Regions from separate parts of the Paenibacillus favisporus genome, predicted to be linked through region 1. Evidence: riboswitches for the same ligand, from Rfam matches in the RefSeq annotation. Region 1 holds a riboswitch; each other region holds the start of a gene.

What was found. Region 1 has a riboswitch for thiamine pyrophosphate ahead of thiE (thiamine phosphate synthase). Riboswitches for the same ligand answer to the same signal wherever they lie in the genome.
Region 2: linked by a shared signal. The riboswitch ahead of ABID47_RS27060 (ECF transporter S component) and the one ahead of thiE (thiamine phosphate synthase) in region 1 are both predicted to bind thiamine pyrophosphate.
Region 3: linked by a shared signal. The riboswitch ahead of ABID47_RS19530 (ABC transporter substrate-binding protein) and the one ahead of thiE (thiamine phosphate synthase) in region 1 are both predicted to bind thiamine pyrophosphate.
Region 4: linked by a shared signal. The riboswitch ahead of tenA (thiaminase II) and the one ahead of thiE (thiamine phosphate synthase) in region 1 are both predicted to bind thiamine pyrophosphate.

Annotation. Positions count from the first base shown of each region.
Region 1 is NZ_JBEPLV010000002.1:109,338-111,536, reverse strand. Features, by position in the region: gene ABID47_RS08560 (thiazole synthase) at 1-351, opposite strand, end outside; gene thiS (sulfur carrier protein ThiS) at 360-557, opposite strand; gene thiE (thiamine phosphate synthase) at 541-1,188, opposite strand; TPP riboswitch at 1,332-1,441, opposite strand; gene yhbH (sporulation protein YhbH) at 1,680-2,199, shown strand, end outside.
Region 2 is NZ_JBEPLV010000007.1:161,660-163,858, forward strand. Features, by position in the region: gene ABID47_RS27055 (ABC transporter ATP-binding protein) at 1-217, opposite strand, end outside; gene ABID47_RS27060 (ECF transporter S component) at 210-821, opposite strand; TPP riboswitch at 901-1,014, opposite strand; gene asd (archaetidylserine decarboxylase) at 1,296-2,090, shown strand; gene ABID47_RS27070 (SDR family oxidoreductase) at 2,109-2,199, opposite strand, start outside.
Region 3 is NZ_JBEPLV010000004.1:373,052-375,250, reverse strand. Features, by position in the region: gene ABID47_RS19535 (VOC family protein) at 1-385, shown strand, start outside; TPP riboswitch at 460-572, shown strand; gene ABID47_RS19530 (ABC transporter substrate-binding protein) at 791-1,843, shown strand; gene ABID47_RS19525 (thiamine-binding protein) at 1,898-2,191, shown strand; gene ABID47_RS19520 (ABC transporter permease) at 2,188-2,199, shown strand, end outside.
Region 4 is NZ_JBEPLV010000003.1:644,660-646,858, reverse strand. Features, by position in the region: gene thiM (hydroxyethylthiazole kinase) at 1-522, opposite strand, end outside; gene tenA (thiaminase II) at 519-1,217, opposite strand; TPP riboswitch at 1,357-1,461, opposite strand; gene ABID47_RS16115 (YrdB family protein) at 1,596-1,922, opposite strand; gene ABID47_RS16110 (class I SAM-dependent methyltransferase) at 2,026-2,199, opposite strand, start outside.

The DNA of each region.
Region 1 (2,199 bases):
CGTTTCAATCGGATCGGGCAGGAGCGTGCGCTTATTCGCGCTAATCTCCACCTTGATCCAGTCGCTGAGTCCCGAAGCCCGCGCCAGGCGGGCAATCCGGACCGCCTCATCAGCCGTTGTCGCTCCGGAGGTGTTGGGAAGATAGATGTATTTCTGGGGCTCCACATGCTGCAGAATCGAGTCATCCTCCACCGAATCGAGATGGATCCGGCGGATGGCGAACGTCAGCACCTCAGTTCCCGAAGCTTTGATCGCCTCCATCTGCACATAAGGATCGGGGAACAGCCCGGTCCCCAAAAACAACCGCGACGACAGTTCCTGTCCGCCAACCTGCCAATTATCTATGCTCATTTTTCCCCTCAACCTCCCGCTACGAAATGGACCAGCTCCAGCTTCATTCCAGGTACAACCGGAGTCGTCTCCCACTGCTCAATCTTCAGCACCTGTCCGTCCGCTTCCACCATGACCGGCCTGCCGGACAGCCCCAGCAAGCGGAGGACATCGGCTACCGTCTCGGCCGCCAGCTCCCGCTTTGTTCCGTTAACGACCAGTTCCATCCGCCGCTCCTCCTCTACCTTCAAGCTTGTGAATGAACGCCCGGCATACCGCTTCCGGGTCAGGGCTGCCGACGATTTCGCTCACCGCGCAGACGCGGCTCGCACCGGCCCGGATCACTTCGTCCACGTTGCCCAGCTTGATGCCGCCAATCGCCACAAACGGGATGTTAATGACCCCGGCGACTTCCCGAATGTACGAAAGACCGACCGGATCCACCACATCGGCTTTCGTAGCCGTCGCATAGATCGGCCCGACGCCGATATAATCCGCCCCTTCCGCTTCGGCGAGCTGCGCTTCGGAAATCGCATGGGTGGATATGCCGATGATCTTGGAACCGACAAGCTTTCTGGCTTCCGCGATCGGCATATCGCCTTGACCGAGGTGAATCCCGTCCGCATCCACCTCCATCGCGATATCAACGTGATCGTTCACGATAAAAGGAACGCCGTAGCGGCGGGTCAGCTCCCGCAGCTCTGCTGCCTTGCGCAGCAGCTCTTCCCTGCCGCTTGTTTTGTCGCGGAATTGAACGATGTCCGCGCCTCCCCGAATAGCTTGCTCCATCACGTCCACCAGCCGGCGTCCCGGATGGAACGTCTCGCCGGTAATCGCATACAGACGAAAATCGACCATGACTGCTTCTCCTCTCTTCCCTTTGCCATTCCCTCCATTTCATGCCGGCTTCTATCATCGCGAAGGGTAAGCCCTCGTCTTGCGAAAGCGCCCTCTTACCCGGTTAACACAAAAAAACCATTCGAGAAATACACGAATGGCACCGCAATTCGAATGATATTCTCTACGCCAGCATTACCTGGATCAGATTAACGGTCCGCAGCATAAGGCTGCCATCTCAGCCGGACTTCATCCAGCACCCGCATTCCTATTTAATTTCACAACCACTATAGCCCAAACTGCTGACTTTTGGCAATAGCCAGAGTGAGATCACCGGCATCGGAACGCTTATCTCATCCATAGCAGCGATTCTCGCAAAATTTCATATATTTGGGTGCGGCAAACTTCTTATTTTATCTCTTGCGTCATCACATATCGTCCCCGCCCGTGAATATAAATGTTTAACAAGCCAAAGTTTGTGCTGAGTATGGGAACATGGGAGGTGCCTGAACATGCCATCAGACGATCATTCGCTGTTTGTGGTGTCCAAGGAGGACTGGTCACTGCACCGGAAAGGGTACCAGGATCAGGTCCGCCATCAGGAGAAGGTTAAGGAAATTATCAAGCAGAACCTGCCCGACCTGATCACAGAAGAAAACATCGTGATGTCGGACGGTAAGCAAATCATCAAGGTGCCCATCCGGAGCCTCGATGAATACCGTTTCATTTATAACTACCAGAAGCAAAAGCATGTCGGCCAGGGAGACGGCGACAGCCAGGTGGGAGACGTGCTGGGCAGGGATCCGGTGCAAAAGCCGGGTCAAGGCGAAAAAGCCGGTGACCAGCCCGGCCAGGACATTATGGAAGCCGAGATCAGCCTCGAGGACTTGGAGAACATGCTGTTCGATCAGCTGGAGCTGCCGAATATGAAGCCGAAAGAGCAGCAGGAAGTCGAAACCGAATCGATCACGTTCAACGACATCCGCAAAAAAGGCATGCAGTCCAACATCGACAAGAAGCGGACGATCCTGG
Region 2 (2,199 bases), on a different contig from region 1:
CGCTTGGGCCGAGCAGAAGCACCTTTTCCCCGGCCGGCACGGACAGGGAAACATCCTTGAACACGAACGCCCTCTCACCCGGAAACTTCAGGCGCAGGTCCGTTACCGAAACGGCAATTTGCCCGCTCCCTTGATCCGCCCTTTGACCCGCTCCTTGACCCGTCTCATGCACCGCCGGATGCTGCATCGTCGCGGCTCCCCGGTTAGCCTCAGTCATGATCGAGCGCTTCATAATCCTTGGCTGTCACCGGCCGGAGCAGCTGGGTTACTCCGGTTGCTTCCAAAGCTTTGGTCAGGGCATACGCCAGGTACCCTGCGAGTACCGCCGAGCTGATTAACCGCATCACGTACTTGAACACGATCATCCATGTCGTATAGTCCGTGACGTAGCCGTAGTACACATCCACCAGGAATGATCCCAATCCCGAAGCCATACCGGCCAGCGCCGCTACCCCCATGGAGAATTTGCGGTAACGGAACAGGGCGAAGATCAGCTCTGCGGCAAGACCTTGCGCTACGCCGTAAATCGCCAGCTGAAGGCCCCATTCACTGCCGAACAGAATTTCCACGTGAGCCGCGGCAACCTCGGCCAGGAGGGCTACGCCGGGCTTGCGGATCAGCAGCGCGGCAAGCGTCGAGGCGAGGAACCACATACCGTACATCAGCTCATCCGCTTGGAAAAACAGCGGCTTGAACAAGTCGTTCACCGAACCCCAAAAATGGTACACCACCCCGATCACGAGGGAGAGCAGAATCGTCACGAGCAGGTCGCTGAGCTTCAGCCCCTTCGGTCGATCCATCTGCATCGTACTGCTGTTCATTTGACAACATCCTTTCTTTTTCCAAAATTGGGCAATAAAAAAACCCCCTGGATAAGCGAGGGAGATCGTCAAATAAGCCCATAAAAGGACTTGAATTCTCTACGCTGGCATTATCCAGATCAGATTCCCGGTCAGCAGCGGTTCATTAGCTGCACTCTCAGCCCGATTCGCTCGAGCTCCCGTATTCCCATATGTACACAGATGAACGCAAGGCGCGGCATCGCCGCCTCCTGGTCCCGGAGCCATCGCCGTCCAAAGCGATGAGAAGCTTGGGTTCGATTCCGTGTAACAGGCACCTCGCCGCGATGAGTCGGCATCGGGCCCGTATTGATTCCAAAATACATGATCCTCGAAGGATTGGCAATACCATTTTTCTCCGGGGCGGTTTCCAGCCTTTGTTGCATATTGATTTGATAGCCGTTCTATGTCAATATATTCAGAGTGCTACAGGCACGTATGGAAGGGAGATTAGGCATGACAAAGAAATTACTGCGGCTCATGACAGAGCTCTCCTCGCGAAAGTGGCTCTCTTCCATGATGGGACGCTTCTCGCACAGCCGGCTCAGCAGAGGGGTCATCCCTACTTTTATCAAAAGCTATCAGATCCCTGCGCATGAAGCGGAGAAAGAAATCTATGAATACCGCACGCTCAACGAATTTTTTTCGCGGCGGCTGAAGCCCGGCATGCGTCCAATTCACGAAGGCGAGCACGTACTCACGAGCCCCGTCGACGCCAAGATCACCGCAATGGGTGAAATCACCTCAGGCACGATTCTGAACGTGAAAGGGCAGGATTATTCGGTGGCGGAGCTGCTTAATTTCTCTCCCCACCTGGAGTTATATAAACATGGCTATGTCTTTGTGCTGTACCTCAGCCCTACAGACTACCACCGGATCCACTCTCCAATCACAGGTGTGAAGGTGGAGAGCGAGCATATCAAGGGACGATGCTACCCGGTTAATGATTTTGGCATGACCCAGATGAAATCCGTGCTGTGCCGCAATGAGAGGCTGATTACGTATATCAAGGGAGCCCTGGGAGAAGTCGCGGTCGTCAAAGTCGGCGCCATGAATGTCAGCAGCATCCGCTACGACGACGAAACCGCCAATTCCTGGCGTAACGGCGATCCGCTCGCCTATTTTGAGTTCGGTTCGACCGTCGTGCTGCTGATCCAGGACGGCGCATTCACCCCGCGGACAGACCTCCGGACCGGAGATCATGTCCGCATGGGCCAGCTGCTCGGTCAGCTGCACCCGCATAAAGGCTGAACCGGAAGCGAATCCGGCTCAGCCTTTTTTGCTCAGGAGTGCGAGCATAATCCGCTGAAACCACCGGCCCGGAAGCAGCTGCTTGGCCTTCATCGTCCAGCGCGTGCCG
Region 3 (2,199 bases), on a different contig from region 1:
GGCTAATAAACGTTTGGATCATGTCGGCATCGTCGTACGGGATTTGGAGTCAACCATCCGATTTTATACCGAGATCGTGGGCCTGGAGCTGAAGGGCAGGCTGACGCACACCAACGGCGTGTTCCAGCTGGCGTTTCTCGGCTTCGGGGGCAGCAACGAGACGGAAATCGAGCTCATTCAAGGCTACAGCTACGACCTGCCGGCCGAAGGCACGGTGCACCATTTTGCGATCCATGTCGACGATATTCAGAAGGAATTTGAGCGGATTCAGGCGCTCGACGGCGTGGAGCTGATCGATCAGGAAATCGTAACCCTGCCCAACGGATACCAATACTTCTTTATCTATGGTCCGGAAAAAGAATGGATCGAATTTTTCCAGAGATAATCTGGAATCGGGCGGATGTCTGGACACCCCCATGGGGATGGACTATAATATGGGAGGAAAACAACCCGAAAACCTTATAGAATCCGGGGTGCTGGAATTGGCCGGCTGAGATTGTATCCCTTCAAGATACTGACCCTTTTAACCTGATCTGGGTAATGCCAGCGTAGGAAACCGTTTGTCACGGCATACAAGCCGTGCTAATCTTGCGCATATGAAGCGTCCCGTTTACGGGGCGCTTTTTTCATTCATACTAGTGAAAAACGGGATTACGCCTTGCGAATGCTTTCTATGATTCAGTCACTCAGATCGGCTTACGATTCTAAATATAACAGGGAGAGGGGATCACCGGTCGTTGCTTCCACAGAGAGAATAAGAACGGCCGGACATCAAAGGAGAGAGAAAGCCATGAAGAACAAATCGATCGGCTTGCTGCTGCTGGTCTGCATGCTCGTACTGGCGCTTGCCGGATGCGGCGGCAGCCAAAACAATACGGGCAGCGGAGAAGGCACATCCGCTTCCGACAGCACGGCAGGCCAGGACGACACTGCAGCGAAGCCGCTGAAGGACGTCAAAGTTGTCCTCGACTGGACGCCCAACACGAACCATACCGGACTCTACGTCGCCAAAGACTTGGGTTACTATAAAAACGAAGGCTTGAACGTCGAGATCGTGCAGCCGGGCTCCACCGGCGCGGACGCCATGGTCGCTTCCGGCAAAGCACCTTTCGGCGTTAGCTATCAGGAGAGTGTGACCCAGGCCCGCACGCAGGGCGTGCCGCTCGTCTCGATTGCCGCGGTCATCCAGCACAATACGTCGGGCTTTGCCGCACCGGTGGACCGGGGCATCAAGACGCCGAAGGATTTCGAAGGCAAAACCTACGGCGGCTGGGGCTCCCCTGTGGAGGAAGCCGTCATGGGCTCCATCATGGAGATCGACAAGGCGGACGTGAAGAAGGTAAAAATCGTCAACATGGGCGACGCCGATTATTTTACCGCCGTGAAGCGGGACATCGACTTCGCCTGGATCTTCTACGGCTGGACCGGAATCGAGGCGAAGCTGCGCGGCGAGCCGCTGGACATGCTGTATGTCAAAGATTATTCCGAGAAGCTGGACTACTACACGCCGGTTCTCGTAACGAACGAAAAGCAGATCAAGGACGACCCTGAGCTGGTCAAAGCGTTTATGCGCGCGACCGCCAAAGGTTACCAGTACGCGATCGACAAGCCGGAAGAAGCTGCCAACCTGCTGCTGAAGGACGTGCCGGACCTCGATAAGCAGCTGGTGATCGAAAGCCAGAAATGGTTAAGTCCTAAATATCAGGACGACGCAGCCCGCTGGGGCGAGCAGAAGGAACAAATCTGGAAGGGCTATTCCGATTGGATGTACGAGCACAAGCTGCTGGACAAGCCGCTGGACGTGAAGAGCGCGTACACGAACGACTTTTTGCCGGAACAGTAAGCCACATCTAACCTAAAATACACGTAATCTTATCAAGAGAGGAAGTTGATTCGCATGGCCAATACGCTGTTAAGCATTCAGGTGATCCCGAAGACGCCGGGCAACGAAGACTCTTACGCCTACGTCGACCGTGCCATTGAGGTCATTCAGCAGTCCGGCGTGAAACATGAGGTGCACCCGCTGGAAACGACGATGGAGGGCGAGCTGGAGGAGCTGTTGGACGTCGTACGCAAAATGCACGAAGCTCTGGTGGCCGCAGGCAGCCCGAGTATCATCTCCCAGGTCAAAATCGCCCATAATCCCGGCGGAATCAGCATGGACAAGCTGACGGAGAAGTACCGTCCATGAGAAGCTGG
Region 4 (2,199 bases), on a different contig from region 1:
TTGCCCGGTAATGGCGACGAGCGTCCCCAGACGATGTGCCGCCCGTGCCGCCAAGTCGGCGGGAGCGGACTCCCCGGACTCCCCTGCGTCGACGCCTTTTATCGCGCCGGATTCACCAATGAGATGGGCAACCTCCGCTGCGTTGCCCCGAACCAGTGACACACGGACCTCGCGCAAAATCCGCAGCGCAGCCTCCGTGCGAAATGCGGTTGCTCCCGCGCCGACGGGGTCCAGGAACACCGGAACGCCATGATCATTCGCCGATCGGCCGGCGCTGATCGCCGCTTCCACCAATTCGCTGCTCAGCGTTCCGAGATTCAGGACGACGGCTTGGGCGACCCGAGCCATATCGGCTACCTCCTCTTTGGCATAGGCCATTACCGGGGAGGCGCCAAGGGCAAGCAGGCCGTTGGCCGTAAAGTTGGTCACGACCACATTCGTCATGTTGTGAATGAGCGGACGCTGCTCTTTTATCCGTAAAGGAAGCTGGATGAGTCCGGACGGAAACATATCGGCGGTCATCGTCCCACCCCTTCCGCTGCAGCCAGGGAAACCGGCCAATCCTCAAGCGTAAACGCCATATCCCAGAACATGTACTCCAGCTGACAGCTGGTCAGAAAATGCTCCATCAGCCGTTTTTTTCTTGCGGGAGGCAGACCCTCCGCCCATTCGTCGAGCAGCCGCCGCAGCTCTACCGTCACGCCGCTTTCCCGGTCCCCGTAAAAGTGCATCCATTCATAAAACGGATGGGATTTCTCCGGCTGGACTTCCTCCAGCAGACGTTGGCCGATTTCCGTATAGGTCCACGGGCAAGGTAACAGCGCAGCTACAATATCCTCAAGTCCCCCTTCGTGGGCGACGTTCAGCATATGCCGGATGTAATGATTGGCCGATGGAGCCAGCGGATAGCCTTGCAATTCCTCATATGCAACACCGGCGACATCACAAAAGTTTTGGTGGGGATGCGTTTCGCTGTTCAAAATAAACGAGATCTGTTCGTTGAAAAGTGCGGTCGTCTGCCGGCAATCACATCGGGATATGGCAATGCCATAGATCCGGATGTAGGCGTTCAAGTATTCAAAATCCTGCTTCACATAGTGAATCAGCTGCTCCTTGGACAAGGTACCTTCCGCAATCCCCCGTACAAACGGATGTTTGAAGATCGCTTGATAAATAGGATCTGCCGCGTGTCTCAATTCTTCGGTAAACCGGGCCATGATCATGCACCTCCGTAAATTTTGACGAAAATCGCTTGTCGGGGCGCGGGGAAGCCAACACAAAAAAGCCGCCCCGAAATGGAGCGGCCGCTATTTGCAGTATCATCCTGAATGTATCTCATCAAGAAAGATGCGTATGTATAGGCCTGCTCCACTTCCCTCCGCCGGTATTAACCGGATCAGGTTCAAAGGGTCCAAGCGATCACTTGTCTCAGCTGCCTCCGCAGCTCCCCTAGTGGATTTTCGTATGATATTTTACAAGTTCATGATTAACTGTAGCTCCGTTTGCCGGTGTTGTCAAACAAAAAAAGCTGCTGGCGGGATACCGGGAAAAAGCTTGTCGATCGTTTAAGCGGATTTCCTGCCACCTTCAAGTGTTTATCTTTTCAACGCGTAAGAAAGGATCATCTCGACGATGACGACAGCCGCATAAATGACGGCGGCCGTTCGATAACCCGATCCGTACAGCGCAGCCGCGGCCAGTCCAAATACGATCAGCTGCAGCACAGCCCGGACGGGAAGCGTCACCGGGAAGGTCGCTTTCGGTGCGACATACATGCCCCAAAAAACAGCAACGACAACCGGCGAACCTATTCCTGCCACGATACGGATCCACAAGGCGGTATCCAGTTTAAATCCCCACAGGCAAAAGGCTGCCAGTGCGCACAGCTCCATTAGAAAAAAGATAAGGTCGATCACAATCATTGCCAAACCCTCCATTTTGGGCCGGTCAGGGCCTTTGGAATGAAGCCATTCTCAGTAAAATTATGCCGATCGTTTCTTGCCTCTCGCGGCGACTCTTCCTCTCTCACTCCGGCTTGTGAGCTTTCACAATTAAAAAATGCGGGTGATGCAGAATCCGCTGGTAGAAGTCGGCCGACTCCGGCAGCCGCTCCAGAAACTCGGGAACCGGCCTTGGTTCGACAACCCGGTCCAGTACAAACCAGCTTGACGTCATATTGACGATTTCCTGCAGGGGTCT